3 regions of the Faecalibacterium sp. IP-3-29 genome follow, and region 1 is predicted to be linked to each of the others. Evidence: a T-box and tRNA genes for the amino acid it is inferred to sense, from the RefSeq annotation. Region 1 holds a T-box; the other regions hold tRNA genes.
What was found. The T-box of region 1 lies ahead of pheS (phenylalanine--tRNA ligase subunit alpha). A T-box ahead of a tRNA ligase gene usually reads a tRNA of that ligase, here a tRNA-Phe.
Positions count from the first base shown of each region.

Region 2: it encodes a tRNA-Phe, which carries the amino acid that the T-box ahead of pheS (phenylalanine--tRNA ligase subunit alpha) is inferred to sense. The anticodon was not compared.
Region 3: it encodes a tRNA-Phe, which carries the amino acid that the T-box ahead of pheS (phenylalanine--tRNA ligase subunit alpha) is inferred to sense. The anticodon was not compared.

Region 1 covers NZ_CP094471.1:2,096,409-2,107,000, forward strand. Annotated here, with positions in the region: gene MTP40_RS10050 (transglutaminase-like domain-containing protein) at 1-184, opposite strand, end outside; gene MTP40_RS10055 (alpha/beta hydrolase) at 203-1,276, opposite strand; gene MTP40_RS10060 (GNAT family N-acetyltransferase) at 1,603-2,121, shown strand; gene smpB (SsrA-binding protein SmpB) at 2,235-2,717, shown strand; RNA gene ssrA (transfer-messenger RNA) at 2,780-3,128, shown strand; gene MTP40_RS10075 (methylated-DNA--[protein]-cysteine S-methyltransferase) at 3,193-3,693, opposite strand; gene pheT (phenylalanine--tRNA ligase subunit beta) at 3,697-6,108, opposite strand; gene pheS (phenylalanine--tRNA ligase subunit alpha) at 6,127-7,149, opposite strand; T-box leader at 7,235-7,476, opposite strand; gene MTP40_RS10090 (MFS transporter) at 8,070-9,281, shown strand; gene MTP40_RS10095 (TrkH family potassium uptake protein) at 9,336-10,592, opposite strand, start outside.
Region 2 covers NZ_CP094471.1:945,890-956,481, reverse strand. Annotated here, with positions in the region: gene MTP40_RS04555 (DNA gyrase subunit A) at 1-1,208, opposite strand, end outside; gene MTP40_RS04550 (DNA gyrase/topoisomerase IV subunit B) at 1,393-3,384, opposite strand; tRNA gene MTP40_RS04545 (tRNA-Phe) at 3,711-3,786, shown strand; tRNA gene MTP40_RS04540 (tRNA-Gly) at 3,827-3,902, shown strand; tRNA gene MTP40_RS04535 (tRNA-Asp) at 3,933-4,006, shown strand; tRNA gene MTP40_RS04530 (tRNA-Gly) at 4,043-4,118, shown strand; tRNA gene MTP40_RS04525 (tRNA-Cys) at 4,148-4,222, shown strand; gene MTP40_RS04520 (PDDEXK nuclease domain-containing protein) at 4,326-5,330, shown strand; gene recG (ATP-dependent DNA helicase RecG) at 5,396-7,456, shown strand; gene MTP40_RS04510 (TetR/AcrR family transcriptional regulator) at 7,542-8,078, opposite strand; gene MTP40_RS04505 (transcription repressor NadR) at 8,167-8,676, opposite strand; gene MTP40_RS04500 (alpha-amylase family glycosyl hydrolase) at 8,734-10,092, opposite strand; gene glgB (1,4-alpha-glucan branching protein GlgB) at 10,289-10,592, shown strand, end outside.
Region 3 covers NZ_CP094471.1:1,864,743-1,875,334, reverse strand. Annotated here, with positions in the region: gene MTP40_RS09020 (SseB family protein) at 1-100, shown strand, start outside; gene MTP40_RS09015 (PTS fructose transporter subunit IIABC) at 183-2,108, opposite strand; gene pfkB (1-phosphofructokinase) at 2,277-3,182, opposite strand; gene MTP40_RS09005 (DeoR/GlpR family DNA-binding transcription regulator) at 3,179-3,934, opposite strand; gene MTP40_RS09000 (Cof-type HAD-IIB family hydrolase) at 4,156-4,929, shown strand; gene gltA (NADPH-dependent glutamate synthase) at 4,985-6,379, opposite strand; gene MTP40_RS08990 (sulfide/dihydroorotate dehydrogenase-like FAD/NAD-binding protein) at 6,381-7,226, opposite strand; tRNA gene MTP40_RS08985 (tRNA-Gly) at 7,562-7,637, shown strand; tRNA gene MTP40_RS08980 (tRNA-Val) at 7,644-7,719, shown strand; tRNA gene MTP40_RS08975 (tRNA-Asp) at 7,723-7,796, shown strand; tRNA gene MTP40_RS08970 (tRNA-Phe) at 7,825-7,897, shown strand; tRNA gene MTP40_RS08965 (tRNA-Gly) at 7,906-7,981, shown strand; gene MTP40_RS08960 (ABC transporter ATP-binding protein) at 8,081-9,865, shown strand; gene MTP40_RS08955 (ABC transporter ATP-binding protein) at 9,862-10,592, shown strand, end outside.

The DNA of each region.
Region 1 (10,592 bases):
GCTCGTACTCCGGCATTTCCAACCCCTGACTGCGGGGGCTGTTCTGGGTCTCCGTCCAGTCCTCGGCCAGATATTCATCGATCCGTGCCATTGCTTCTTTGTAATAGCCTGCGGCCTTCAGCCGCTCCACATCATCGGGCAGACCAACGTTCAGATGCACAAATGCTTCGTTCAGATCTTTCATCCTGTTTCATCCTTTCTCTCAGGCGCACTGCTCTTCCCAGAAAGCAGTGGCTTCCACCAGCCAGTTCTCGGCATCTGTTCCGGTGCCGATGCCGCAGACGTGAGGTGCATTGTTGAACACCCGGTAAACATGCTTGACGTGATTGGCCTGCAGGGCAGCTTCCAGCTGCGGTCCCTGCCGCCAGTAGACCAGCTCCTTCAGCAGCGTGTCGTTCACACCGTGCCAGTGGTAGGTGGCGGGGTAGTCCGGCGTGATCTCATCCGAAAGATTCCGGGTATAGTATTTGGGGCCGTACGCGCCGATATCCTGAATGACATGGTAGATGGGCTTGATGTAGGTCATATCGTTGATGGGGTAGCCCAGCAGCAGGGCGGCAGGCTTGGGCACATTGTAATGCTGATACCCCACCGATTCCGTGCCGAACAGACCCGTCAGGTGGCCGCCCATGGAATATCCCACGATGGCGTACTGCTCTGGCTGGATGCCAAACTCCGCAGCGTGTTCCTCAATGTACTGCATGGCCCGGCCGATGTCCTCCAGCGGAGCGTCATCGGAAGCATCCGTCCAGACGCGATACCGCAGAATAAAGGCGGCATAGCCCAGCTCATGCAGCTGCCAGGCCGTGCAGGCCCCCTCCTCCAGCTCGGCGCTCTCATTGGCACCGCTGCCAGCCAGGATCAGCGCAAACTTGGCATTTTCAGCCTTGGCCGGGAAATAGAACAGGCCGGTGTTGTTTTTGGTGCGGTCCGCCGCCTTTTCCGCATCCGTGTAGAACGAGTGGGTGACCTGAACGCCATTGTTGTAGTTCTCAATGACCAGATTCAGCCCCTTGGCGCAGCCTTCGGCCACATACTCGTTGGTGTAGCCCTCCACAGTGGTCATCTCCCACAGGGCCTGACCCGGCGGGCAGTCCTTATCCTGCGAGTAGGTGTAGAAGCCGGAGTTCTTGATGCCCGGGTTGTTGCGCACTTCCTTCATGGTGGTCTGGGCCGTGATGTTGGGCTCTCCCTTTTCCATTACGGCACCGGCGGGCAGGGCCAGCAGTGCCAGCAGACACAGCACCATCGCGACGATTCGTTTTGCCTGTTTCATGTTCCGTTCCTTTCCCCCGGCACCGCCCTGATTGCATTTTCCCGTACAGAGGACTATAATATGAGACTGCACAGGCGACACCGGTTGGTTTTTGTTCTATTGTATCACACCCGCCGGTATTGTCAAAATAAATCTGTCCGCAAAATCCATGCGTTGTGATCTCCACGCTTCCGAGGGGCCGGGTATTCAGATTCCGGACACTCTGCCCGGCCTGAGGTGAACAGGTTTCCATTGTGATTTGCGGCAGATTCTGCTATACTGAAAAGAGATATTGCACACGCAATGAGGGGAAACCGGAGCATTGCGGCTCCGGTCAGGATAGGAATATGAGTGAGATCACAGTCCGGCCCATGATGCCGGAGGATTGGACTGCCGTGTCCAAAATATATCTGGAGGGCATTGCCACCGAGCACGCCACCTTCCAGACCAACTGCCCGCCCTACACCGCCTGGGACGCATCCCATACCCGGGAATGCCGCCTGGTGGTGCTGGACGATGGGGTCGTGGCCGGCTGGGCAGCCCTGCATCGGGTAGATTCCCGCTGGTGCTACCGCGGCGTGGCCGAGGTGAGCATCTATGTCGGGGAGAAATTCCGGGGCAAGGGGCTGGGCTATCACCTGCTCACGGCGCTCTGCCGTGAGGCCGAACAGGCCGGGTACTGGACGCTGCAGTCCACGGTGCTGCAGGACAACGCCCCCTCCCGGGGCCTGCACCTGAAATGCGGCTTCCGCATGGTGGGCCGCCGGGAGCGCATTGCCCGGGACTGCCACGGCCGCTGGCTGGACACCTACCTGATGGAGCGGCGGTGTGCAGCGGACGAACCGGCGGGCTATAAAAAGCTGTAAGGTACTTTTTGCGGGAAAGATTTACAGTTTCTTCAAAAAGTGACCTTGAAAATCCACAAAAATATGATATACTAACGTAACGATACCAAAGCGATAGAAAGGAGGCGCGCGGAATGGCACCGACCAAAGAGCGTCCGGCAACCAAGACGATTGTCACAAACCGGGAAGCGCGCCACGAGTATTTCGTTCTGGAAGCGCTGGAGACCGGCGTTGAGCTGAAAGGCACCGAGGTCAAGAGCCTGCGTGCCGGCGGCGTAAACCTGAAAGACAGCTGGGTCGATATTGAGGACGGCGAGCTGCTGGTCAAGGGAATGCACATCACCCCCTACGACCACGGCAACATCTTCAATCAGGACCCCATGCGGGTGCGGCGGTTGCTGGCCCACAAGAACGAGATCCGGCGGCTGCACCAGCAGTGCAAGCTGCAGGGCTACACTCTTGTGCCGCTTTCGCTCTACTTCAAGCATGGCCGCGTCAAAATGGAGCTGGGCCTGTGCAAGGGCAAAAAGCTCTACGACAAGCGTGCAGATGCCGCCAAGCGCGATGCCAAGCGCTCCATCGACCGGGCCGTTAAATCCAACGGCGTTTACTATTGATTTCAGGCAGCATTCCTGCCCGGAAACTTCAAAGCTTACCCACACCGCAAGGTGTGTTTTATGGGGGCGTAAAGGTTTCGACGGGGGGAGCGAGGCCTGGGCAGCGGGTAGCAGTGGGGGACCTGCTCTAAACTCCTCCAAAAAATTAACTGACAACAATAATTATCAGTTGCTCGCAGCCTGAGTGCTGCGCGTTCCGCCCACTCTTGTGTCGTGTGGGGCCGGGGCGTCCTTTAGACACAGCACCTGAACGGACCTAAGCTTTGCGGACCGGCAGGAACTCATGAAGCTACCAATGCGTTAGCCTGGCGACCGGCGTGACGCGGAGGGAATGTTGTTGATCGCCTGCACCCGGAGACACCTACGCTGAACTCTTTTCGGACATGGGTTCGACTCCCATCGCCTCCACCACACAAGAAAAATCCGAACCTCTTCCCATCGGGAAAAGGTTCGGATTTTTCTTGTGCTGTATTTCTTACCGCGTCATTTTCATTTCCAGTCTCAGCAGCGCGGCTTTTTTATCGATGCCGCCTGCATATCCGGTCAGGCTGCCGTTTGTTCCGACAACGCGGTGGCAGGGAATGATGATAGAGATCACATTGTGTCCGACAGCCCCGCCCACAGCCTGCGCAGACATCCGGGAAAGGCCGCGCTCTGCAGCCAGCTGCCTTGCCAGTGCCCCATAGGTCGTGGTCTGGCCGCAGGGGATGCGGCGCAGCAGCGCCCACACCTCCTGCTGAAAGGCAGAGCCAGCGGGATGGAGCGGCGGAGTAAAGTCCGGCTCCTGCCCGCCGAAATAAACATCCAGCCAGCGTCTGGCCTCGGAGAGCACAGCGGTCTCCTGCTCCTGATGCACCGCATCCAGGGTGCGGGCAAAGTACTTCTGCCCCTCGAACCAAAGGCCGGTCAGGCCGATGTCATCAGCGGCCAGCAGGATGCCGCCCAGAGGAGACTCATAGTGCTGTGTAAAGATCACCGTTTACCGGATCTCAATGCCCAGCTTGAACTTCAGGTTGCCCAGCACCTTCTTGACGGTGCGCTCGACCTGCTCAGCGGAGATTTCCTCACTGGGGTCAGACAAGGTCAGGGAGAAGGCCATGCTCTTCTTGCCCTCGCCCAGGTTTGCGCCGCGGTAGATATCGAACAGCTTGACCTCGGTGATGAGGGAGCTTGCCTTCTTGATGGTGTCCTCGATCTCGCCGCAGGTGACCTTTTCCTCGCAGACAAGGGCCAGGTCACGCTTGACGGCGGCGTAGGGGCTCAGCGGCTTATAGCGCAGCTCACCGTCCACACAGGACATCAGAGCCTCATAGTCCAGCTCACCCAGATAGATGTTCTGGCTGTCCTTCTGGTCCTTTGCGATCTCCAGCTCGCCGTTGATCTCATTGGAGAGCTTACCGAACACGCCCAGACGCTTGCCGTTGCAGTAGACGGCGGCGCTGATGCCGGGGTGGAGCCACGGGGTGGTCTCGCGCTCATAGGTGAAGGTCAGGTCAAAGCCTGCGGCCAGCGCCTCCATTGCACCCTTGACGGTGAAGAAGTCCTCCTCGGGGCCAAAGGCACCAATGCAGAGGGTCTGACGCTCATGGGGATGCTCGCTGATGGGCAGCTCCTTGGCCAGATAGACGGGAGCCATCTCGAACAGGCGGCCCTCGGCATTGCCCTTCTTGAGGTTGTCCACGATGACATTCAGCATGGACGGGGTCAGCAGGGTGCGCATGATGGACAGGTTCTCGCTGATGGGGTTCAGGATGCGGATGGCCTTGCGGGCGGCATCCTCAGCGGGGATGTGCAGCATATCCAGCTCCGCGTTGGAGTAGAAGGCCAGGGTGGATGCCTCATAGAAGCCCTGCGCAGCCAGCAGGCGCTTGGTCTTGAGCTGCTGCTTCTGCGCGTAGTTCAGGCCGCCGTTGGTGACAGAGGCGGTGTTCAGGAAGGTGGGGTTGATGTGGTCATAGCCGTACTCACGGATGACCTCCTCCGCCAGATCGGGGAAGCTCTCCACATCCTCACGGTAGAGAGGAGCAGACACATCCCAGCTGCCGTCAGCCTGCACATCCACAGTGAACTCCAGGCGCTGCAGGATATCGATCATGGTCTGCTCGGGCACAGTGATGCCCAGCACGCCGCAGATCTTGGCAGGGGTGGTCACGATGTGCTTGCGCTCCAGCGGGCGGCCATCGGTCAGGTCATACTCGAGGGTGGTGATATCGCCGCAGTCCAGCTCCTGGATCAGGTGCAGGGCACGGGCCAGGCCCAGCTCGGGAGAGTTGCGATCCACACCCTTTTCATAGCGGGCAGAGGAATCACTGTTCTGGCCCAGAGCACGGCTGGTCTTGCGGACGCAGTCACGGGCGAAGGTGGCGCACTCGAACAGCAGGCTGGTGGTGTTCTCGTCCATGCCGGAGTTGGCACCGCCCATGATGCCGGCCAGAGCCACAGGCTTCTCGGCATCGCAGATGACCAGATTGTTGGGGTTCAGGGCGAACTCCTTTTCATCGAGGGTCACGATCTTCTCGCCCTCGTGGGCACGGCGCACATCAATGGTGCGGCCGGCGACCTTGTTCAGGTCAAAGGCGTGCATGGGCTGGCCCATTTCCAGCAGGGTGTGGTTGGTGATATCCACCACGTTGCTGATGGAGCGCAGGCCGCACAGGGCCAGATGGCGCTTCATCCAGCGGGGAGATTCGCCCATGCGGATGTTGCGGACGTAGTGCGCCATATAGCGGGGGCACAGGTCAGGGGCCTCCACCTGGACGTTGATGGGAGCATCCGGCTCGCAGACAGCCTTGTAATCCATGGCGGGCATGTGTAGGGGCTTGCCCAGAATGGCAGCGACCTCGCGGGCAATGCCCAGCACGGACTGGCAGTCGGGGCGGTTTGCGGTGATGGAGATATCGAAGATATAGTCATCCAGACCGACAACGGGTGCGATGTCGGTGCCGGGAACGGAATCCTCGGGCAGGATGAGCAGACCATAGACCTCAGAGCCCGGGAACAGGTCATCGTTCAGGCCCAGCTCCTCGCCGGAGCAGAGCATACCGTTGGACTCCACGCCCTGCATCTTGCGGGCCTTGATCTTGATGCCGCCGGGCAGGGTGGAGCCATCCAGAGCGGCGGGCACGCAGTCACCCAGCTTCATATTGGCGGCACCGGTGCTGATGCGGATATCGTGGCCGTAGTCACCGCAGTCCACCACACACTTGGTCAGGTGGGTGCCCTCCTGCTTTTCCATCTCCACGATCTTGCCAACGACCACCTTGCTGATGCCTGCATCCAGCGGGATCAGCTCTTCCACCTCAAAGCCGCAGGAGAACAGCTTCTCCTCCAGCTCCTGAGCGGTAACGTCGATATCAACGAATTCTTTTAACCAACTGAAAGGTACTTTCATTGTCTGTTCTCTCCCCTCTTATTCATGGAACTGCTTGAGGAACTGCAGGTTGTTCTCGAACATCAGGCCGATGTTGTTGATGCCGTACTTCAGCATGGCGATGCGCTCGATGCCAATGCCGAAGGCGAAGCCGGAATACTCATCCGGGTCAATGTTGCAGTTCTCCAGCACCTTGCGGTTGACAACACCGCCGCCCAGAACTTCGATCCAGCCGGTGTGCTTGCACAGGGGGCAGCCCTTGCCGCCGCACTCAAAGCAGCTGACATCGACCTCCACACTGGGCTCGGTGAAGGGGAAGTAAGAGGGACGCAGGCGGGTGCGGGTGTCCTTGCCGAACAGCTTCTGCACAAAAGTGTTCAGCGCGCCCTGCAGGTCGCCCAGGGTGATGCCCTTATCCACGACCAGACCCTCCATCTGGTGGAACATGGGGCTGTGGGTGGCATCGGAATCGGAACGGAACACACGGCCGGGGATCAGCACCTTGATGGGCGGCTTCTGGCTGTCCATGGTGCGGATCTGGCCGCCGGAGGTCTGGGTGCGGAGCAGGAACTCGTCGGACAGGTAGAAGGTATCCTGCATATCGCGGGCAGGGTGATCCTTGGGCACGTTCAGGCGGGTGAAGTTGTGGTCGTCGTCCTCGATCTCAGGTGCGTCGGCCACGGCAAAGCCCATGCCGGAGAACACGTCGATGATCTGGTTGGTGACCAGCGTCAGGGGGTGCAGACCACCCACCGTGCGGGTCTTGGCGGGCAGGGTGATGTCCACAGTCTCAGCGGCGTTGCGGGCGGCCAGCTCGGCCTCCTTCACCTTGGCGGCGGCGGCATCGTAGTCTGCCTGCACCTTCTGCTTGAGCTCGTTGATGATCTTGCCCATGGCGGGGCGCTCTTCGGGCGCGACAGAGCGCAGATTCTTCATCAGCGCGGGGATCTTGCCGTTTTTGCTCAGATATTCCTGCCAGAACGAGGCCAGCGTCTCCTTGGAAGAGACCTGACCGAGGCTCTCTGCGGCCTGTTTGGCCAGCTCGTCGATCATTGCTTGCATGGAAATTCTCTCCTTCTCAGTTCGTGTTTTCAAAGCGGGGCAGCAAAAAAGGCCCCGTCCCCTGCCGGGCCATTTCTGGCCGGACAAAAGGGACGAAGCCTTTGCAAATCCAATGCTCCGCGGTACCACCCGGTTTCCGCCCTGCACAAAGAAGGGCGGCTCTCAAACGCCGTAACGGGGCGCGCCGTCCTGCCCTAATAGAAGCCGTTCGGGCAGGCCGCTCAGGAGCGAACTTCGGCACACACCCACGCGGAAGCCCTTTCAGCCGGTGAAGCTTCTCTCTTTGCTGTGGAACTGCGTGCGTACTCTCTCCGTCGCTGCGTTTTCAAGATATTCAGGTTTCATAACCGGATATCATCTTACCACACTTTGGGCCTGTTTGCAAGCCGGGGCGGCACTTTTTCCCTGAATTTTACGGTTTTGCTTGTGTTTTGGCCGAAAGTATGGTATGGTAAGCGTAACGTTTTACTGAAAGGAGGGTACACCCAGATGGGTTGGAATGGCTGCATCTTTTTCAAAAAAGGTCAGATTTAATACGTTCCGGGTCGAAGTGTACCCTTTTATTGGAAACAAAACCTCTCCGTCTGCGCTTTGGCGCAGCCAGCTCCCCTCATAAGGGAGCCAAATCGAGGAAACCTTTCAGCAAGACGTGGAGCATGATTTTCAGCGCCGCGCAGCTTTGCTGTGGGGCGCTTTTGTTTTGCCTGAACCCCTCAGACTCGCTTCGCTCGTCAGCTCCCCTAGTAGGGGAGCCTCTGGCGAAACCGGAAATTCTGCGCGGATTGCCAAGGCCTCCACTATTAGGGGAGGTGGCAATGCGTCAGCATTGACGGAGGGGTTTCGTCACAGCAAGCTTTCGTTTGCAAGGGTACACTTTCTATTTTGAAATTTCACAACGACAAATAGAAAGGGTGTTCCCCATGAATCATAAACGTAAACTCAACCTGAAAAAGCAGCTTGCCTGCATTTACACTGCCGATCTCTTCTCCGGCCTACGCATCACGGATGCGGTATGGGTGGCCCTGCTGGCGGCCCGGGGCTTCTCTCTGTGGGAGATCGGCCTGGCCGAAAGCGTGTTCCATGTTGTCAGCCTGCTGTGCGAGGTGCCCAGCGGCATGGCGGCAGACCTGCTGGGCCGGAAAAAGACCCTCGTGTCCGGCGGCGTGTGCATGGTCCTGCAAAGCCTGCTGATGGCCTTTGCGTCAGACCTGTTCACCATCTGCTTTGCCATGGGGCTGAACGCGCTGGCCATGACCATGTTCTCCGGCACCTCCACGGCGCTGCTCTACGACAGCCTAAAGCAGGAGGGCTGCGAAGAAGAATACATTCAGGTCTCCGCCAACGGCTCTCAGATCTCCATGCTGGCCAACGCCATAGGCTCCATGGCCAGCATCCTGAACCAGTTTCTCGGCTACGCAGGCTTTTATCTGCTGAACGCCGCCTTTGAGGGCATTTCCGCCCTTGCCAATATGCTGCTTGCGGAGCCCATCGTCACTGAGTCGCAGGCCAGCCGGGAAAAGCACCCGCTGCGCGCTCTGCCCGAACAGTTCCGCCAGCTGGTGCGGGACAGCCTGCATGTCCTGCGCACCTGCCCAATGGCGGTGAAGCTTATCGCATCCAGCGCCCTCATCAGCGTGCCCAGTTACCTGACCAAGATGTTTTTGCAGCAGCGGCTCGTTGAGCTGGGCTGGCCCACAGAGCTGCTCTTCCTTCCCCTGCTGCTGGGCGGTCTGGCCTGCGTTGCGGGCACTGAGATCGGCCGCAGGGTGAGATGCCGTTCCATGCGGCGGCTCTACACGGCCTGTGCCCTGCTCTGCGGTGTGGGCACTCTGCTGGTGGGTGCTGCGCCTGCCTGGGGCGGCATCCTGGGCATGATGCTGGTGCAGGGTGTGTTGGAGGTCTATCTGCTCCACGAGAGCCAGAAGCTGAACGATGCCATCCCCAGTGACCAGCGGGCCACCCTCATCAGCGTGGACGGCATGGCATACAGCCTGCTGATGATTCCCGCAAGTCCTCTGGTGGGTGCTGTCGGCGATGCCTTCGGGCAGGCTGGTGCGGGCCTTGCCCTGCTGGGCGGGGTCATCGTGCTGAGCGGCGTGGCGCTCTTGAGGAAAAAGCCGCAGGAATCCTGATACAGCAAAAAGCGGATGCGTTCCGGTGGGAGCGCATCCGCTTTGTTATTTTGCTCAGAACCGCCGCCAGGTGTCCGGCATAAAGAACACCAGCATGGGGAAGATCTCCAGACGGCCCGCCAGCATGTCAAAGATCATAACCAGCTTGGCGGGGTTGGAGTAGCTGCCAAAGTTCATCATGGGGCCCACCTGGGCAAGGCCCGGGCCGATGTTGTTCAACGTGGCGGCAATGGCGGTGAAGTTGGTCACCATGTCAAAGCCATCCAGACTGATGAGGAAGAAGGATGCCGCAAAGATGAAGATGTAGGCGGCCACATAGACATTGGTGGCACGGATGGTCTCATGGTTGACCACCTTGCCGTCCATCCGGACAGGGGCCACCACCTGCGGGTGAAGGGCCTGCTTGAGCTCCTTGCCCACAGTCTTGCCCATCAGCAGGAGGCGGCTGACCTTCATGCCGCCGCCGGTGCTGCCTGCGCAGGCACCCACAAACATCAGCATGACAAGGATCTCCTTGGAGAGGGTGGGCCACAGGTCAAAATCACAGCTGGAAAATCCTGTGGTGGTAATGATGGAACCCACCTGGAAGGCGGCGTGGCGCAGGGCCTCGCCCAAGCCGTTGTACATGCTGTAAATGTTGGCCGTGATGATGACCACAGCCACACCGATGATCACAAAGTAGGCGCGCACCTCCTCGCTAGCGGCAGCGCGGCGGAAGCGGCGCATCAGCAGCAGGAAATAGGCGTTGAAGTTCACGCCAAACAGGATCATAAAGATGGTCACGACCCACTGGACATAGGGCGACATGCTGGCAAAACTGTCATTGCGGAAGCCGAAGCCGCCGGTGCCCGCTGTACCAAAGGAGGTAAGCAGAGCTTCAAACACCGGCATCCCGCCAAACAACAGGAACACGAACTCGATGACAGTCAGGCCAAAATAAATGCCATAGAGGATCTTTGCCGTGGACTGCACCTTGGGCACCAGCTTATCCACCTGGGGGCCGGGGCTTTCGGCTTTCATCAGGTTGACATGGGAGCCGCCGGTCAGGGGCAGCAGGGAGAGCAGGAACACCAGAACGCCCATGCCGCCGATCCAGTGGGTGAAGCTGCGCCAGAACAGGATGCCCCTGGGCAGGTCCTCCACGGCGGGCAGGATGCTGGCACCGGTGGTGGTGAAGCCGGAAACGGTCTCAAACATGGCATCCACCGGGTTGGGAATGCTGCCCGTGAGCACAAAGGGCACCGCGCCCACCACACTGATGAGCAGCCAGCAGAGCGCCGTGGTGGCAAAGCCCTCCCGCATATAGAAGAT
Region 2 (10,592 bases), 1.2 Mb from region 1:
AGCAGAATGGCGGCAAGGCCCTTGAGCAGGTGGAGCCGCTTTTCCTTGCCGTGGAGATCGTAGTAGGTGCGGCGGCGGACACACTCCATCCGGAAAGCGGTCCACTCCTGCAGGATCTCCCGCACACCCATGACCCGGGGCTGACCGGACACCAGCACGTTGAAGTTGCAGCTGAAGCTGTCCTCCAGCGGGGTGGTCTTGTAGAGCTTGGCCATCAGCTTTTCCGGGTCCACGCCGCGCTTGAGGTCAAGGGTCAGCTTGAGGCCGTTCAGGTCGGTCTCATCCCGCATATCGCTGATCTCTTTGATCTTGCCCGCCTTGACCAGCTCGGCGATCTTGTCCATGATGGCTTCCACAGTGGTGGTGGGCGGGATCTGCGTGATCTCCAGCATATTCTCGCCGGGCACCACATTGTACCGGGCACGCACCTTGATGCTGCCCCGGCCATTCTCATAGACCTCCCGCATCTGGGCCTCATCGTACAGGATCTGGCCGCCGCCCACGAAATCCGGGGCTGGCATAGTGGTGGAGATATCGTGTTTGGGATCTTTCATCAGGGCCACAGTGGTGGCGCACAGCTCTGCCAGATTGAAGGAGCAGATGTTGCAGGCCATACCCACCGCAATGCCAAGGGTATTGTTGGCCAGAATAGTGGGGAAGGTCACGGGCAGCAGGGTCGGCTCGGTGGTGGTGCCGTCGTAGTTGGGCACAAAGTCCACGGTCTCCTTATCAATGTCCCGGAACAGTTCCTCGCAGACACCTTCGAGCTTGGCCTCGGTATAACGGGCAGCGGCGCAGGACATATCCCGGCTGTACGCCTTGCCAAAGTTGCCCTTGCTGTCCACAAAGGGCACCAGCAGGCTCTCGTTGCCCCGGCCCATGCGCACCATGGTATCGTAGATGGCGGCATCACCGTGGGGGTTCAGGTGCATGGTGCTGCCCACGATGTTGGCCGACTTGGTGCGGGCACCCTTCAGCAGGCCCATACCGTACATGGTGTACAGCAGCTTGCGGTGGGCGGGCTTGAAGCCATCGATCTCGGGCAGGGCGCGGGAGACGATGACGCTCATCGCGTAGGGCATATAGTTGGTCTCCAGCGTGCTGGTGATGGGATCTTCCAACACACTGCCCGCATTCAGGATCTCAACGCCGTCACCCAGCTGCGGGCGGACAGGCTTGGTCGTTTTTTTGGTTGTTCGTTTTGCCATTTTTGCTCCTCTATATCAGCATCTATATCCCGGATCCAACCCCTCAGTCTCGCATACGCTCGACAGCCCCCCTAATAGTGGGGCCCTTGGCATAGAGGGGAACTCGCAGGGCGTTCCGCAACGCCAGGGCCTCCCCTACTAGGGGAGGTGGCAATGCAAAGCATTGACGGAGGGGTTTACCTCGTCAGCTCACATCCAGATCATCCAGATATTCCGCGCCGTGCTGTGCAATATGTTCTTTTCGTCCGGCCAGGTTGTCTCCCAGCAGCAGGTCAAACACCCGGGCCGTTTCCTCCACGTCCGTGGGCAGCACCTTGATCAGGCGGCGGCTCTCGGGGTTCATGGTGGTCAGCCACATCATCTCGGGGTCATTTTCGCCCAGACCTTTGGAGCGCTGGATGGTATACTTTTTGTCGCCGATCTCCTTCAGGAAAGCTGCCTTTTCTGGCTCGGTGTAGGCAAAATAGGTGTGGTCCTTTGTGGTGATCTCATACAGCGGCGATTCCGCGATATAGACATAGCCCTCGTTGATCAGAGTGGGGGTCAGCCGGTAGAGCATGGTCAGCACCAGCGTGCGGATCTGGTAGCCGTCCACGTCAGCATCGGTACAGATGACAATCTTGTTGTAGCGCAGGTTATCGATGTTGAAGGTGGCAAGCTCCTTGTTGTGCTTGCCGCCCAGTTCCACGCCGCAGCCCATGACCTTGATAAGGTCCACGATGACATCGGACTTGAAGATGCGGGCGTAATCGGCCTTCAGGCAGTTCAGGATCTTGCCGCGGATGGGCATGATGGCCTGATATTCACTGTCGCGGCTCTGCTTGACCGCGCCCATAGCGGAATCGCCCTCCACGATGTAGAGTTCCCGGCGGGAAGCATCCTTGGTGCGGCAGTCCACGAACTTCTGCACCCGGTTGGCCAGATCGATCTGGGTGGAGAGCGTCTTTTTGATGCTCTGGCGGGTCTTTTCGGCGTGCTCGCGGCTCTGCTTGTTCACCAGCACCTGCTGGCAGATTTTCTGGGCCTCCTCCGGCTTTTCAAGGAAGTAGACCTCCAGGTAATGCTTGAGGAAATCAGTCATGGCCTGCGAGACGAACTTGTTCGTGATGGCCTTTTTGGTCTGGTTCTCGTAGCTGGTACGGGTGGAGAAGCTGGACGAGACGTAGACCAGGCAGTCCTGCACATCCTGGAAGCTGATGGCGCTCTCGCCCTTCTTATAGAGGTTCTTGTCCTTCAGGTATTTGTTGATCTGGTAGACAAAAGCCGTGCGGACGGCGTGCTCGGGGCTGCCGCCGTGTTCCAGCCAGGAGGAGTTGTGATAGTATTCCAGCAGCTGCACCTTATTGGAGAAGCAGAAGGCAGCGCTCATCCGCACCTTATAATCCGGCTGATCCTCACGGTCACGGCCGGAGGCCTCGCTTTCGCAGCTGAACACCGGGGTCAGGGTGTCCTCTCCTGCCACCTCCTGCACATAGTCGGCGATGCCGTTCTGGTAGCACCAGCTCTCCTTCCAGGGCTTGCCGGTGGCGGGGTCCTTCTCCTTTTCGTCCGTAAAGTTCAGAGTCAGGCCCGCGTTGACCACGGCCTGACGGCGCAGCACATCCTTATAGTAGCTGCCGGGCACGTCAATGTCCGTAAACACCTCATCGTCGGGCTTCCAGTGGATGATGCTGCCGGTACGGCGGCCCTTGTAGGGCTCCTTCTGCAGGCCGCCCACGTTCTCACCCCTTTTGAAGTCGAGGTGGTAATGAAAGCCGTCGCGGTAGATATCGGCGGTCATCCAGGCAGAAGCGTACTGGGTGGCGCACAGGCCCAGACCATTCAGGCCCAGGCTGAACTCGTAGTTGTCCTCGCCCTCACCGTATTTGCCGCCCGCGTACATCTCACAGAACAGCAGCTCCCAGTTGTAGCGGCCCTCGCCGTTGTTCCAGTCCACGGGCATACCGCGGCCAAAGTCCTCCACGATCACGCTGCCGTCCTTGCAGCGGGTCACATTGATGGTATCGCCGTGGCCATCGCGGGCTTCATCGATGGAGTTGGAGACGATCTCAAAAATAGAGTGGGCGCAGCCCTCCACGCCGTCTGAGCCAAAGATGACGGCCGGGCGCTTGCGCACACGGTCGGCACCCTTCAGCGAAGTAATGCTTTCGTTGCCATATTCCTGTTTTCTTGCCATGCTGTCCTCCGGGCCTGTTCTCTTGTAATGAGCAGGTCGTCAAATCAAAACGCCTTTGCTCTTTCCCTTATAATAAGTATAAGCGATGTGTAAAGAGCAAAAGCGTCGGTGTTCTTTTCTTTTATTAAACCATAGGTTGTATTACTTGTCAATTTCTTCGGGCAGATTTCTTGTCCTCCCGATCCGGCAGAAAAACGCGCAAAAAGTCATTCTTATTTTGCGCGTTGAAACGCACAAAACGAAAAAAATTTCAGTTTTTTTCAAAAAATTTGAATTTACCCCTTTACAAAATCAAAATTTCAGGTATAATAATCATCGTCCGGTGCGCCTCTGTAGCTCAGTCGGTAGAGCAGGGGACTGAAAATCCCCGTGTCATTGGTTCGATTCCGATCGGAGGCACCACCTTTCAGAAGAACAAGAATTACTCCTGTTCCTCTGATATGCGGCCGTAGCTCATCTGGTAGAGCGCCACCTTGCCAAGGTGGAGGTAGCGAGTTCGAGCCTCGTCGGCCGCTCCATAACGGAGTGGTAATAATCACTCCGGATATGGCCCGGTAGCTCAGTTGGTTAGAGCACCAGCCTGTCACGCTGGGGGTCGTCGGTTCGAGCCCGATCCGGGTCGTCTTTCCCTGTGGTGCAAGGGTAAATGCACCAATATGCGGCCGTAGCTCATCTGGTAGAGCGCCACCTTGCCAAGGTGGAGGTAGCGAGTTCGAGCCTCGTCGGCCGCTCCAAATGGAGTGGAAATATTCACTCCAAATATGGTGACGTGGCCAAGTGGTAAGGCAAGGGTCTGCAAAACCCTCATCCACCAGTTCAAATCTGGTCGTCACCTCCAAAAGTTCCCGGAAGCTGCGGCTTCCGGGATTTTTTGTTTTGCTTTTCTTTTCCCCGTTCCCGTGTTACAATGGTGATACTATTTTGCGAAGGGGGCCGGCAAAGTGCTCTTGAATTCCAGCGAATATCTGAATACCGTTGAATCCATCAAGCAGGAAATTCGCGCGGCGCAGTATCGCGCATCTGTCAGTGTCAACCGAGAGCTTCTGCTTCTCTATCATACGATCGGCAATACGATCAATGCACATAAGACCTGGGGCAGCAAATTCATTGAAAGCCTTTCTGCCGATATCAAACTTGCTTTTCCGGACGCTTCCGGTTATTCCGTTCGGAACTTGAAGTATATGGCAAAATTTGCCCTTGCTTACCCTGACGAGGAATTTGTGCAACAGCCTGTTGCACAAATTCCGTGGGGACACAATACCGTTCTCCTGGATAAGCTTTCCTCACCAGAAGAACGCCTATGGTACGCTGAAAAAGTTATTGAAAACGGTTGGTCTCGGAATGTTTTGATTCATCAGATCGAGGGTGGATTATATCAACGTCAGGCCATTGCATCAAAAATCACAAATTTTGAAGCTCGTCTGCCCGCCTCGCAAAGTGAGCTTGCCTTGCAAACGATGAAAGACCCCTATCTCTTTGATTTTATCCCTTTGAAAGAAAATATGCTGGAGCGGGATATCGAGCAGGCTCTTGTCAAAGATGTCACCAAGCTTTTGCTGGAGCTGGGCACTGGCTTTGCTTTTTTGGGCAACCAGTATCATCTGAATGTCGGCGGTGATGATTTTTATATCGACCTGCTGTTTTATAATCTGAGCCTGCGCTGTTATGTTGTGATCGAATTGAAAACCGGTGAATTCAAACCAGAGTATGCCGGACAGCTCAATTTCTATCTTTCTGCGGTAGATGGATTACTGAAAAAAGAGCAGGATCACCCTTCCATCGGCCTTCTTCTCTGCAAAAGCAAGAACGATCTGGTTGCAGAGTACTCCCTTAAAGATATGAGCAAACCCATCGGAGTCAGCGCATACCGTATCACAAGTTGCCTGCCGGAAGAGTTTGAAAATCAGCTGCCTTCTGTTGAGGATCTTCAAAAGCGAATTTTGTAAGGCAGATTTTTCCCCGTTCCCGTGTTACAATGGGGATACTATTTTTGCGGAAAGGAGGGCCTGCCATGCCCGCTGAACATCACACCACCCTGACCCCGGACACGCCGGTGCGCTACCTCAAGGGCGTGGGGCCCAAGACCGCCGAGCGGTTCGAGAAGCTGGGCATCGTGACACTGGCCGACCTGCTCTGCCACTATCCCCGGCGTTACATCGATTTTTCCCGTCCCTACTCCATTGCCGAGGCCCCGCCAGACACCGAGTGCGTGGTGAAGGCTGAGGTGTTCGCCAAACCTGCCGGGCGCATCCTGCCGGGCGGGCGGCGGATGGAGCGCATCACCGCCGGAGACGATGTTTCCAGCCTGGAGATCACCTGGTTCAACAATCCCTATGCCACCCAGAAGCTGGAGCTGGGGCAGGAATACTATTTTGAGGGCATCGTGACCGGCGGGATGCTTCGCCGTCAGATGGTCAACCCGCAGGTGCGCACGGCGGCACAGATCACCGCCGCTCCCTTCGAGGCCGTTTACCCCCAGACCGAGGGGCTTTCCAGCACCGTGATTGCAAAATGCATCCGGCAGCTGCTCCCCCATGCGGAACTCCTGCCCGACCCGCTGCCAGAGGAGATGCTGAAAAAATACCGCCTGCTCTCCAAGGCCGATGCCGTGCGGGCCATCCACTGCCCTGCCACGGAGGAGGAGGCTTTTGCAGCCCGGCGGCGGCTCATCTACGAGGAGCTGCTGGTGCTCCAGTTGGGCATTGGACGAATGAAGAACCGGGGCAGCGCCTCCACCGGTGCACCCATGCAGCGGCTCGACCCGGCCCCCTTCTGGGCATCACTCCCCTTCTCCCCCACCGGTGCCCAGCGCCGGGCCGTAGACGAAATTCTGACCGATCTGTCCGGCAGCACCTCCATGAACCGCCTTTTGCAGGGCGATGTGGGCAGCGGCAAGACGCTGGTTGCCGCCGCCGCCATCTGGGCCTGCATCCGCAGCGGATATCAGGCGGCCCTGCTGGCCCCCACCGAGATCCTTGCCGCCCAGCACGCAGAGAATCTGAACCGGATGCTGGCCCCCTTCGGGATGCGTGTAGCCCTGCTGACCGGCGGCATGAAGGCCGCCGCCCGCCGCACCACGCTGGCTGCCATCCGCAGTGACGAAGCCGACCTTGTGGTGGGCACCCACGCCATCCTGAGTGAGGGCGTGGAGTTTGCCCGGCTGGGTCTGGCTGTGGTGGACGAGCAGCATCGCTTCGGCGTGCGCCAGCGCGGAATGCTGGCCGAAAAGGCCGCAAACCCCCATCTGCTGGTGATGAGCGCCACGCCCATTCCACGCACATTGGGCCTGCTGATCTACGGTGATCTGGACATCTCTATCCTTGATGAGCTGCCCCCGGGCCGCAAGCCCGTCAAGACCCGGTGCATCACCGGAAAAAAGCGGCGGGATCTCTACGGCTTTCTTGACCGGGAGATTGGAGCCGGACGGCAGGTATATATCGTCTGTCCCGCCATCGAGGACACGCCGGACGGCGGGCTGAACGCCGTAAAGAGCTACTACGAGGACATTGCCAAAGCCCTTCTCCCTGACCGCCGGGTCGGTCTGATGCACGGTAAGCTCAAGCCAAAAGAAAAAGCCGCTGTAATGGACGATTTCAAAGCCGGCCGGCTGGATGCCCTGGTATCCACCACCGTCATCGAGGTGGGCGTGGATGTCCCCAACGCCACCGTCATGGTCATCGAGAATGCCGAACGCTACGGCCTGAGTGCCCTGCACCAGCTGCGGGGCCGCGTGGGCCGGGGTGCCGCCGAGAGCTGGTGCTTCCTTGTCAGCGACAACACCGCCGAGAGCGTCCAGAAGCGGCTCAAGTTCCTCTGCTCCACCTCGGACGGCTTTGCCGTGGCGCAGTTCGACCTTGAGACCCGCGGCCCCGGCGACTTTTTCGGCAGCCGACAGCACGGCCTGCCCACCCTGCAGATCGCCGACCTGATGAACGACACCCGCACCCTTCACGCCGCTCAGGCCGAGGCCGCCGCTCTGCTGGCCGCAGACCCCCTGCTGGAAGCGCCGGAGCACAGCCTGCTCGCCGCGCAGGTCGAACAGATGTTCACAAAGGCTGGAGCTATGAATTGAAACAATAAAAAGAACCGGTTTCCATATATTTTAAATGAGAAAGGCTCCTGCGAAAGCAGGAGCCTTTCTCATGATTACGATTCTGTCATCGGTTCAGGCTTTGCGCCGCCTTGGCGATCACAGCCAGCAGATCGACCAGATGTTCCACGTCCATCTGGCCGCTGTTGTTGGCAAAGGCATAGAAGCAGCCCTGCACGCAGAACGAAAGCAGGATGCCCCGGTCGGGGTCCGCTGCAAAGGCGGGGTCTTTGGCAGCCAGACGGTCTCGCAGACCCTTTTCAATGCAGTTGGCAAAGATCCCCTGCCTTGCCCCGGAGAACAGGATGTTCACCGCCTCCTGGTTCTGAACAAAGGCATGGAACAGTTCACGGGTCAGCTGCTCTGTGTGTGCAGCGGTAAGCCCCACATTGGGCACACTGTCCAGAATGACATGGATGAGCTTGTTCTCCAACCGGCTGGACAGCTCATAGATATCCTCATAGTGGGCATAAAAGGTGGATTTGTTCACCTTGGCCAGTGTGCACAGGTCTTTGATCCTGATCTTCTCCAGCGGCTGGCGGGCACGCAGCTCCATGAATGCCTTTTCGATGGCGCGGTCAGTCTTTTCAATGCGGATGTCCAAAATAATCCACCACTTTCATTGTTTCGTTGGATATCCAACGCTTTTCTTTTTTCGGGGATAGACAGTTTGTTCGAGTTTTCTTACAATATCAATAGAGAATCCCTTTCTCTCTCAATGCGGCTTCGATCCTCTGGAATGTTTCTTCATCCGGGCAGCGAAGAGTGTGCAGATGCACGCCGCCGGTCATCCGGCTGAGCAGGCACTCCGGGGTATTGGCTGCCTGGGTGATAAAGGTGTCCACATCGTATCGGCTGGCGAGGTTCAGGTTGCCCCGCAGTTCGCCGTAAAGCGGGTTTTCCACCGCCACATCGACCACCACGCCTCCCTGATCCACCACCGTGTAAAGCTCGGTGCGCATCTCATCGGCGGTCCTGTGCACACAGGCCAGGATGCCGGTGTAGCCGCCGGGGGTCGGGTGGAACTGATACCCGCGCGGGGTGGCCTCGATTTCGGCCCCGCCTGCCCGCAGAAGGGCCACGTCCCCCACCACGATCTGGCGGCTGACCCCCAGCTTTGCGGCCAGTGCACTGGCACTGATGGGTGCGCTGGCCCCATGGAGCTGTTGCAAGATCTTTTCCCGGCGCTGTGCTGCGTTCATTGTTGTTCCCCCTGTCAGCATTTTTCCCTATTATAATAGTGCATGACAGGTGTCCTGTCAATCCAGACGCAGGACCGTGGCATAATTGGAGGGCAGCTGGACCTTCATCCGGCCAGATGCAAGGCTGGTCATCACATTCTCAGCGCCCACGGTATCGGCCAGCAGGTCCGTTGCAGCGTTGGCCTCCACCGGCAGCTGGAACTCCATTTCCGCCGGGCCGTCGCCGTTGTTGAATACGGCCACGAGGGCTTTTCCATCCAGCACCCGGGCAAAGGCATAGCACTGGGTGGTCAGCTGGAGCTCCTTCACCTCGCCCCAGCTCAGGGCCGGGTATTCGGCCTTCAGCCTGCCCAATGCGGCGTACACACTGGTGACAGGGTTGGTGGTCAGGTCATCCCGGAATTTATCCAGCTCCAGGCAGGGGCGCAGGGGCCAGTCACTGCCCCACTCCTTTTTGCCCTCGATGCCAAATTCGGAGCCGTAATAGATGGACGGAATGCCCCAAAGCGTGTATACTAGAATTGCAATGTGCCGGATGTGCGCCTTGTTCCGCAGTTTATTGGGCAGGCGCTCCACATCGTGGTTGTCAGAGAAGGTATAGAGCCGGGTGTCGTGGCAGAGCCCCTGCAGACGGCGCATGGTGTGTGCGATTTCAAAATAGTTGTGGTCGTTGTGGCCGCTCCACAGGCCCTTGTGCAGCTCATAGTTGGTAACGGAATGGAGCATTTCAGGGTTGGCCCAGCGGCTGTAATCGCCGTGGATGACCTCGCCCATCAGCCAGAACTCAGGCTTGACCTCGTTGGCAAGGCGGCGCAGGCCCTTCATAAAGTCGAAGTCCAGCACATCCGCTGCATCCAGCCGGATGCCGTCAATGTCGAATGCATCGACCCAGAAGCGGATGGTATCATAATGGTAGTTCTGCACCTCGGGGTTGCGCTGGTTCAGCTTGACCAGCAGGTTGAAGCCACCCCAGTTGCCGTAAGAAAAGCCGTCGTTGTACTCGTTGTTGCCCCAGAAGTTCACATCGCAGAACCAGTCCTTATAGCGGGAGTTCTCGCGGTTGGCCTGCAGGTCTTTGAAGGCAAAGAAATCCCGGCCCACATGGTTGAACACACCGTCCACAATGACCTTCTGGCCCCGGGCGTGGCAGTTGGCCACGAACTCCCTGAACTCCTCGTTGGTGCCCAGGCGGCGGTCCACCCGGCGGTAATCGATGGTATCATAGCCGTGGGAGCCGCTCTCGAACAGCGGGCCGATATAAATGGCCGTGCAGCCCAGGTCTTTGGAGGCGTGCTCGGCCCAGGCGTTCAGCTTTGCGAACGCGCCCGGTGTGGGCCGGCCGTCGTTTTCGTGCGCACAGCCGCACAGGCCCAGCGGATAAATGTGATAAAAAACTGCGGTATCATACCATGCCATAGTTACTCTCTCCCATATCATTTCTTCTGCCGCCCAGCAGCGGCAGGCTCAGTATACCACAAACTCCGCCAATTGTGTGGATATTTGATAAATTTTCTACATAGTCTCTGTTAAAATCAGCAAGTGTGATGATTTTGATTAAAAATTATTGGTAAATATGACCGGGTGTATCCCGTTGAGAAAAGGAGAAATCTGCATGAATTTTCCCACCATCGACCGCTCGTTCTTTGCGGGCGAATGCTTTGATGCCTACCGTGTGCTGGGCGCGCACCCCTGCCGGGATGACTTTGGGCAGGAGGGCTGGCGGTTTGCCGTGTGGGCCCCGGGTGCTGTGGCTGTGGAGATCTGCGGCGGCTTTGACGGCTGGGGGCCGGGCGTTCCCATGCAAAAGGCTGACACCGGCGTGTGGAGCGGCTTTGTGCCCGGCCTTGCCGAGGGAGAGCTGTACAAATACCGCATCCATGGCAAGGATGGCAGCACCGTGATGCGGGCTGACCCCT
Region 3 (10,592 bases), 230 kb from region 1:
TGCCGCACTGCAGGTGCCGGAGATCCAGGGCATCATCCTGAACCCCTGGAACCGCACCATCCAGCTGGACAAGACCCTGCTCCGGATCATCAAGGGATAAGCACGAAAGGGCCCGCCTGCCGCATTTTGGTGCGCGCAGACGGGCCCTTTTTCTATGGTAAAGGAAGAAGGAGAATGGCAGATCAGGCAGCGTCGGTGCGGTCCTTCTTGAGCAGGCTCAGGATCACGGCACCCACCACGCTGCCAGCGGCAAGAGCCACGCAGTAGAGCAGGGCATGATCGACCACGGGGAACACGAAGATGCCGCCGTGGGGAGCGCGCAGGGCGCAGCCAAAGGTCATGGAGAGGGCACCGGCCAGCGCGGCACCGGCCACACAGCTGGGCAGGACGCGCAGCGGGTCGGCGGCGGCGTAGGGGATGGCACCCTCGGTGACGAAGCACAGGCCCATGACGTAATTCACGATGCCGTTGCGGCGCTCGTCAGGAGTCCACTTCTTGGGGCAGAAGGTGGTGGAGAGGGCGATCGCGATGGGAGGAACCATGCCGCCCACCATGACAGCGGCCATGACCTCGTAGTTGCCGGAGGCCAGTGCGGCAGTGCCAAAGACGTAGGCCGCTTTGTTGAAGGGGCCGCCCATGTCAATGCTCATCATACCGGCAACGATGGCACCCAGCAGGACTTTGGAGGTGCCGCCCATGGCGTTGAGGCAGTTGGTCATGGCGGTGTTGATCATGCCCATGACCGGGTTGATGCCGCACATCACGGCACCGATGATGAGGATGCCGCCCAGCGGGTAGATCAGCATGGGGCGGATGCCGTTCAGGCTGGCGGGGAGCTTTTCGGTGATCTTCTTCAGGAACTCGACCACATAACCGGCCACGAAACCGGCCAGCAGAGCGGCCAGGAAGCCGCCGGAAATGCCAGTGGTCTCACCGTTGGCAAGGCCTGCAAAGTTGGTGCCGTTCATGGCCAGCACGCCGCCCGCAAAGCCCACGGCCAGGCCGGGACGGTCGGCGATGGACATGGCGATGAAGCCTGCCAGAATGGGAAGCATGTAGCCAAAGGCGGCGCTGCCCACCGTCTTGAAGAAGGCGGCGATGGGGGTGTTCATGCCGAAGTTGGAGGGGTCGATGGTGTAATCGTCCAGCAGGAAGGCCAGCGCGATCATAATGCCGCCGCCCACCACAAAGGGCAGCATGTGGGACACGCCGTTCATCAGGTCCTTGTACACCTTGCGGCCAAAGCTGTCGCCGGAGGTCTCCTCCTCGGCAGCGGCGGCACCGCCCTTGGCGTGGTAAACAGGAACTTCACCGTGGGCTACCTTTTTCAGCAGCTCCTCGGGCTTGTGGATGCCGTCATCCACCCGGGCAAACAGCACGGGCTTGCCGTCAAAGCGGGCAGTTTCCACATTTTTGTCTGCTGCCACGATGATGCCGTCACAGGCTGCGATCTCGGCGCGGGTCAGCACGTTCTTGGCACCATCGGAGCCGTTGGTCTCCACCTTTGTGGGCAGGCCCAGCTTGTCACCGGCCTTGGCCAGCGCCTCGGCGGCCATGTAGGTGTGGGCAATGCCGTTGGGGCAGGCGGTCACGGCCAGAATGCGGTAGCCGCTCTGGGGGATAGCCTGCTGGGTGAAACTCTCCTCACCGAACTGGGCCTCCTCCTGTGCGTCGATGAGGGCAAGGAATTCGGTGGGGGTCTTGGCGGCCTTCAGCTTTTCCACAAAGTCCTCGTTCATCAGCATCTGCATCATGCGGGCCAGCATATCCACATGCAGGCTGCCGTTTTCGGGGGCTGCAATGGCAAAGAGCAGGTCGGTCTTGCCGTCATCCTCGGCGTTGTACTGCACCGGGGTGCTCAGACGCAGGGCGGCCAGGCTGGGCCGGGTGACCACATTCGTCTTGGCGTGGGGAACGGTGATGCCGTTGTCCACATAAGTGGAGGCCTCATCCTCCCGGGCGTAGAGTGCCTTCTTGTAGGCTTCTGTGTCGGTGATGTTGCCGTGGGTGGCCTGCAGTTCTACCAGCCGGGAGAGGATCTCGTCCCGGTTGGAGGCCGCGGAATCCAGCTCGATGGACTTTGCGGTGAATAATTCCGTAATGCGCATAAGGGTTCTCCTTTCTATCGTAGCGTCCTCACCCTCTCAGGCCGCTTCGCGTCCAGCTCTCCCGAAGGAAGAGCCCTTGGCAAAACCATCAACATAGCAATGACTGTCAAGACCTCCCACTTTGGGGGAGGTGGCATCGCGTCAGCGATGACGGAGAGGGCGAGCTCGTTAAAGGGTTTCGAACAAGTTCTTAATTTCTTCCCGTTTGGCCAGCCCAAGGCTGAACGCGGTGGCACTGCCGCAGGCGGTGCCCAGCCGGAGGGCCTGCTCATAGCTGCCGCTTTGCAGATAACCTGCCACAAAACCGGCCACCATGCTGTCGCCTGCGCCCACGCTGTTCACGACCTTGCCCTTGGGGCAGCCGATGCGGTGCACCTCGCCGTGCTCATCCACCAGCAGAGCACCGTTTCCGGCCATGCTCACCAGCACGTTCCGGGCACCCTTTTCCTGCAGGGCGCGGGCGGCGGCGGTGATCTCTTCGTCCGTTTTCAGCTCCCGGCCCACGATCTCGCCCAGCTCGTGATTGTTGGGCTTGATCAGGAAGGGGTGATAGGGGAGGACGTTGACCAGCAGATCCTGGGTGGCATCCACCACGGCCCGCACGCCGTGGCCCTCCAGCCCTGCCAGCAGCCGCTCGTAGGTGCTCTGGGAAAGGCTCTTGGGGATGCTGCCTGCCAGAACGAGGATGTCGTCAGGCTGCAGGGTGTCCAGCTGGGCTTCCAGCTGCTGCATGGCACTTTCCGGGATGCTGGGGCCTGCGCCGTTCAGCTCCGTCTCGGTGCCTGCCTTGATCTTGACGTTGATGCGGGTCATGCCCTCGGCCAGATGGATGAAATCGGTCCGGAGCCCCTGCGCGGCCAGACCACGCTCCAGCCAGGCACCGGTCTCACCGGCCACAAAGCCCAGAGCCACGCTCTCACAGTCCAGCTCCCGGAGCACGCCGGAAACATTGATGCCCTTGCCGCCCAGCACGCAGTCCTCCCCGGCGGCGCGATTCACCTCGCCCACCTCAAGGGGCCTGTCGAGACGGACGACATAATCAATGGCAGGATTGAACGTTACAGTGTAGATCATACCTCGGTCTCCTTTATCAGAGTGTATTGCCGGTATTTGGGGTTGGGGCACCGGTTCGTCAGGATGGCACCGCTGTGCAGATCACAGATGACGGCGGGGTAGACCTGCGCGAATTTGGTGTCGTCCACCAGGAACCACGTCTCCCGCGCCCGGTGGAGAGCCGCAGCTTTGACGGCGGCCTCCTCTGGGTCTGGGGTGGTGAAGCCGGAACCCAGCGCCACGCCGTTGGCCCCCATGAAGGCTTTTGTGAAATTGTACTGCTGGATGGCAGTCAGCGCAGCCGCCCCGATGATGGCCTCGGTCTGGGGCCGCAGCAGCCCGCCGGGCAGGAACACCCGGCAGCCCTTCTGGGCCAGCAGGCGGGCATGGGCCACGCCGTTGGTCACATAGCTGGCGTTCAGGGCCGGGCCGTTCAGCGCCCGTGCCAGAGCCAGCGTGCTGGAGCCTGCATCCAGATAGATGAAATCTTCCGGCAGGATCAGCTCTGCCGCCGCCTGGGCGATGCTCTGCTTCTGACTGACGGCCAGCTCTTCCTTGGCGGCCATGGTGGGCTCATCGGTGCGGAAGGGGCTGTCCGGCAGGGTGGCCCCGCCGTGCACCTTGTTCAGTTTGCCCAGCTTGTCCAGCTCGTTCAGGTCGCGCCGGATGGTGGACTCGCTTGCGTTCAGCGCCTCGCACAGCTCCTGCACGGTGGCAGTGCGCTGGCGGGCCAGCAGGTCAAGGATGAGGGCGAAGCGTTCTTCTGCCAACATGAGGAAAGGTCACTCCTTTGGTGTTTTGTGATTGAACTTGAAGCTTTATGAAGCTTCCTGTCCTTATTATAGCAAGATTTCAGTCAAAATCAATCACAATGCGCCAGAAATAGCCGACAAAAATCACCTCTGAAAATTGAGCAGGTTGCACAACAACTGGGATACATTTGGCAAACGGCAGCAAGTGTGCTATGATATAAGAAAAATGCAGGAGGAACGCTATGACAAAGCCCAAGATCATCTTTTTTGACATCGACGGCACACTGGTGCCGCTCAAGGAGGGCATCCGCCCCAGAACGGTGGAGGCGCTGCAAAAACTGCGGCAGAACGGCATCAAGCTCTGCATCGCCACCGGCCGCGCTCCCATGGAAGTGCCGAAGTTCGAAGGGGTCACTTTCGATGCGTTCCTGACCTACAACGGCTCCTATTGCTTCACGCCGGAGCGCGATGTTTTCAAAAATCTCATCCCGAAAGCGGACATTGCCCTGCTCCGCCGGAACGCCGAAGCGTTGGGGCGGCCCATGGCGTTGGCCACCAAGGACCGGCTGGCCGCTAACGGCTCCGACCCTGATCTGGCGGAGTATTTTGCCATCGGCGGGGTCGAGCTGGTGATCGCCGACGATTTTGATGCTATGGCGCAGGGCGAGATCTTTCAGGTGCTGATGAGTGGCAGGGAAGCGGAGTACCCAGCCATCCTGAAGGATGTGGAGAACGCGAAGATCGCCGCATGGTGGGACCGCGCCGTGGATATCATCCCGGCCAGCGGCGGCAAGGGCATCGCCGTGGAAAAGATGCTGGAATTCTACGGCATCGACAAGTCCGACAGCATGGCCTTCGGTGACGGCAACAACGATATCGAAATGTTCAGAGCCGTCGGCACCGGCGTCGCTATGGCCAACGCCTCTGCCCGGCTGCAAGCCGCCGCCACCGCCCATTGCCGCGATGTGAAGGAAGACGGCATCTATTGGTATTGTGTAGAAAACGGCCTGATATGAAGAGAAAAAGCCGGTGCACTTTCTTGGCGCACCGGCTTTTTTCTATAGGGGAAACTTACTGATTCTGAATGTACTCGTCCATGGCCTTCGCGGCTGCCTTACCGGCACCCATGGCCTTGATGACGGTGGCGGCACCGGTCACGGCATCGCCGCCGGCGTACACGCCCTCACGGCTGGTCTTGCCCTCGTCGCCCTCGGTGACGATGCAGCCGTGCTTGTTGGTCTCCAGACCAGGGGTGGTGGAGCGGATCAGGGGGTTGGGGCTGGTGCCCAGGCTCATGATCACGGTATCCACATCCAGCTCAAACTCGCTGCCCTTTTTTTCAATGGGACGGCGGCGGCCGGAAGCATCGGGCTCACCCAGCTCCATCTCAATGCAGGTGATGGACTTGACGAAGCCCTCGTCGTTGGCGTGGATCTCCACGGGGTTGCACAGGGTCTTGAAGATGATGCCCTCTTCCTCGGCGTGCTCGACCTCCTCCTTACGGGCAGGCAGCTCGGCCATGCCGCGGCGGTAGACGATGTACACAGTCTCAGCACCCAGACGCAGGGCGCTGCGGGCAGCATCCATGGCCACGTTGCCGCCGCCCACAACGGCCACCTTTTTGCCGGTGCGGATGGGGGTCTTGCTGGTGGGCAGGTAGGCCTTCATCAGGTTGGAGCGGGTCAGGAACTCGTTGGCGGAGTACACGCCCTTCAGGCTCTCGCCGGGGATGCCCATGAAGCGGGGCAGACCGGCACCGGAGCCGACGAACACGGCCTCGTAGCCGTACTCGCCCATCAGCTCGTCGATGGTCAGCACCTTGCCGATGACCATGTTGCACTCAAAATCCACGCCCATCTTCTTCAGGCCGTCGATCTCCTGCTGCACGATGGCCTTGGGCAGACGGAACTCGGGGATGCCGTACATCAGCACGCCGCCGGCCACATGCAGGGCCTCGTAGACGGTGACCTTATAACCCAGCTTGGCCAGGTCGCCTGCGGCGGTCAGACCGGCAGGGCCAGCGCCGATGATGGCAACCTTGTGGCCGTTCCATGCGGGCACGATGGGGGCGGTGTGGACGTTTTCACGGTGCCAGTCGGCCACAAAGCGCTCCAGGCGGCCGATGCCCACAGGCTCGTTCTTGATGCCGCGGGTGCACTTGCCCTCGCACTGGCTCTCCTGGGGGCAGACACGGCCGCAGACGGCGGGCAGGGAGGAGGAGCGGGCAATGACCTGATAGGCGGCTTCAAAGTCGCCCTCGGCCACATGACCGATGAACTCGGGGATATCGATGCCCACGGGGCAGCCGGTCTGGCAGGGCTTGTTCTTGCAGTGGATGCAGCGCTTTGCCTCGTTCACGGCCATCTCTTCGGTATAGCCCAGTGCAACTTCCTCAAAGTTCTTGTTGCGGACGTTGGGGTCCTGGGTGGGCATGGGGCACTTTTTGGGATCCATATTGAAAGCCATCTTACTTTGCCTCCTCAGTCTTGAACAGATTGCAGGCCTTCTCGCGGGCCTTTGCCTCAAAGGGGCGGTACATGGTGCCGCGGGCCATGGCTTCGTCGAAATCGACGAGGTCACCGTCAAAGTCAGGGCCGTCCACGCAGGCAAACTTGGTCTCGCCGCCCACGGTCAGGCGGCAGCCGCCGCACATGCCGGTGCCGTCGATCATAATGGGGTTCATGGAGACAATGCTCTTCAGCCCGTGCTTCTGGCAGGTCTTGACGACGAATTTCATCATGATCAGCGGGCCGATGGTGATGACCAGATCATACTGGTTGCCGGCGGCCACCAGCTCGTCCAGAGCGGCAGTGACCACACCCTTGGTGCCGTAGCTGCCGTCATCGGTCATAATGCGCAGCTCGTCACTGCAGGCGTTGAACTCGTCCTCGAGGATGAGCAGATCCTTATTACGGAAGCCGATGACGCTGTGGACGGTGCAGCCCTGGTCGTGCAACTCCTTGGCAATGGGCAGGGCGATGGCGCAGCCCACGCCGCCGCCGACAACACAGACCTTTTTCAGGCCCTCGGTCTCGGTGGCGCGGCCCAAGGGACCCACAAAGTCATGGACGCTGTCGCCTGCGTTCAGGCTATTCAGCTCCATGGTGGTGCCGCCCACGATCTGGAAAATGATATCCACAGTGCCCTTTTCGCGGTCGTAACCGGCCACGGTCAGGGGGATGCGCTCGCTGTCCTCAAACGGGCGCACAATGATGAACTGGCCCGGCTTTGCCTTTTTGGCAATGAGCGGGGCTTCAATGACCATCTTTGTCACGGTGGGGTTCAACGCGACCTTTTCAGTGATCTTGTACATTGCGGTTGCTCCTTTTTCTGGCAAAATCTCGGCACAAAAACACGTCTGCCCGCCCGCGCGGCACAGCAGACGTGTTTTTGTGCAACTTTTTGACAAGTTTATTATAACCTCTTTAAGAAGGGAACGCAACCGAATTTTCTTTGTGTCTGCCGCCGCAAAGCTGAAACATTTCGGTTTCATTCCGGTTTCGGCTTTGTTTTTGAAAAACAGGCGCAGACAGGCGTGTTTTGCAAAAAGTCTGATTTTTTGGAAATTTGTTGTTGACAAAGCCTGCGTTTTACGCTATAATAGCCAACGTCGCCGGGAGCGAAACCCCGGCAGACCACATGAAATGTGCGGCCGTAGCTCATCTGGTAGAGCGCCACCTTGCCAAGGTGGAGGTAGCGAGTTCGAGCCTCGTCGGCCGCTCCATTTTGTGGAAGTTTAGCTCAGCTGGGAGAGCATCTGCCTTACAAGCAGAGGGTCAGCGGTTCGAGCCCGTTAACTTCCACCATGTGGCCCGGTAGCTCAGTTGGTTAGAGCACCAGCCTGTCACGCTGGGGGTCGTCGGTTCGAGCCCGATCCGGGTCGCTGCTGCTTCTCTGGAAGCAGCTTATATGCCTCTGTAGCTCAGTCGGTAGAGCAGGGGACTGAAAATCCCCGTGTCATTGGTTCGATTCCGATCGGAGGCACTTTATATGCGGCCGTAGCTCATCTGGTAGAGCGCCACCTTGCCAAGGTGGAGGTAGCGAGTTCGAGCCTCGTCGGCCGCTCCAGACAAATAAGCCACTGCAAAACATGATTCGTCGTGTGATGCAGCGGCTTTTTTGTACGTTGAAAGCTTTTTTGGAATTGAAAAAGGAGGGAAAAACGCAGTGATATTCGGAAAGTACATCAACCGGTATTACCTCAAGCATGCTCCCGTGCTGCTGCTGGGCCTTGCCGCCCTGCTGACGGTGGATTACATCCAGCTTTTGATCCCCCAGCTCTACCGGCTGGTCATCAACGGTGTGAACCTTGGCCAGGTGGTGGTGAACGGTGAGACGCTGCTCTTTACCAAAGAGGTGCTGCTGCAGCACATCTGCCTGCCCATGATCTGGATCGTGGTGCTGATGGTCATTGGGCGCTTTTTGTGGCGCATCTGTTTCTTCGGCTCGGCGGTGCGGGTCGCGGCAGACCTGCGGGAGCGGATGTTCGACCACAGCCGCAGGCTGTCCCAGCAGTACTATCAGGTGAACAAGGTCGGCAACCTGATGAGCCTGTACACCAACGACCTGGACACCATTCAGGAGTGCTTCGGCGACGGCGTGCTGATGTTCTTCGACGCGCTGACCCTGGGTCTGCTGGCCCTTTATAAGATGTGGACCATGGATGTGCGGCTGACCCTGCTGGCCCTGATCCCGGCGCTGATCATGTTTGCCATCGGCACCCAGATGAGCAAGGTGATGACCCGGCGCTGGGAGGAGCGGCAGCAGGCCTTCTCCGGTCTTTCCGATTTCGCGCAGGAGAACTTTTCCGGCATTGCGGTCATCAAGGCCTTTGTCAAGGAGTACAAGGAACTGCAGGCCTTCCGGAAGCTGAACAAGGAAAACGAGGAGATCAACGTGACCTACACGAAGATCGCCACCCTGCTGGAGGTGCTGGTGACCCTGTTCGTGGAGTCCGTGATCTGCATCATTCTGGGTTACGGCGGCTATCTGGTCTATCAGGGTCGATTCAACGCCGGCCAGCTGGTGGAGTATATCGGCTACTTTGAGGCCATCGTCTGGCCCATCATGGCTGTGTCCATGCTGATCGAAAAGACCAGCCGCGGCAGGGCCTCCCTGAACCGCATCACTGAGCTGCTGGATGCCCCCATCGATGTGGCCGACCGCCCCGGCGTGGCCGACCTGACCGACCCCAAAGGCGGCATCGAGTTCCGCCACCTGAACTTCCGCTACCCGGACGGCGAGTACGATGTGCTGCGGGATATCTCCTTTACCATTGCGCCCGGCGAGAGCGTGGGCATCGTGGGCAAGACCGGTGCGGGCAAGACCGCCCTGGTGGACCTGCTGCTGCGCACCTATAATGTGCCGGACGGAACCCTGTTCGTGGACGGCAGGGATGTGAACAGCCTCTCCATCCACTCGGTGCGCAATGCCTGTGCCTACGTTCCGCAGGATAATTTCCTGTTCTCGGACACCATCGCCCACAACATTGCCTTTGGTGTGGACGATGCCACCCCCGAGGACATCGAGCGGGCGGCAAGCATGGCCGATGTGCGGGATAATATCGTGGATTTCAAGGACGGCTACGAGACCGTTCTGGGCGAGCGCGGCGTGACGGTGTCCGGTGGTCAGAAGCAGCGCATCTCTATCGCCCGCGCCCTGCTCAAGGACGCGCCCATCCTGATCCTGGATGACTCCGTCTCGGCGGTGGATACCAGCACCGAGAAGATCATTCTGGACAACCTCAAGAACAGCCGGGCAGGCAAGACCACCCTGCTCATTGCCCACCGCATTTCCACGGTGGAGCGGCTGGATAAGATCGTATTCCTCAACGAGGGCCGGGTGGAAGCCGTCGGGCCCCACGATCAGCTGTATGCTTCCTGCCCGGAGTACCGCCGGATGGTCGATCTGCAGCGGCTGGAGGATGAGACGAAGGGAGGCGAAAACGCATGATGCATCTGAATCCATTGGTTCTGGTGGGCGCTGTCATCGGCGTGATCACCGCCCTGCTGGTGGCAGCCTATGCCGCCGTCAAGGACAAAAAGACCGCCATGGGCTTTGAGCGCAACATGGAGGACGGCGAGATCATGCGCCGCCTTGCCCGCTATGCCCGGCCCTACCTGAGCAAATTCCTCATTGTGGGCGTGCTGATGCTCTTCTCCATTGCCTACGATATCATTTCACCCCTCATCGTGGGCCGCATCGAGGAGCTGGTGGCCGGGGAGTTTGAACTCCGCGCCCTCTTCCTGGGCGTGTCAGTGTATGCAGGCGTGCTGGTGTTCTCTATGGGCAGCACTTACCTGCAGGCCGTGATTTTGCAGCGGGTGGGCCAGCGCATCATCTCCGATCTGCGCGAGGATCTGTTCAGCCACATTGAATCTTTGGCACACGAGCAGCTCAACGAGATCCCGGTGGGCAAGCTGGTCACCCGAGTGACCAACGATACCAACGCCATCTCCATGATGTTCACCAACCTCTTGGTCCAGCTGACCAAGAACAGCTTTGTCATTCTGGGCATTCTGGTGGCCATGCTCTGCCTGAACTACGAGCTGACGTTGATGGTGCTCTGCTTTGTGCCCTTCATCGTGATCTTCACGGTCATCTTCCGCAAGTTCTCCCGCCGCGCCAACCGCAAGCTCAAGAACGCGACCACCGATATCAATACCTATCTGTCAGAAAA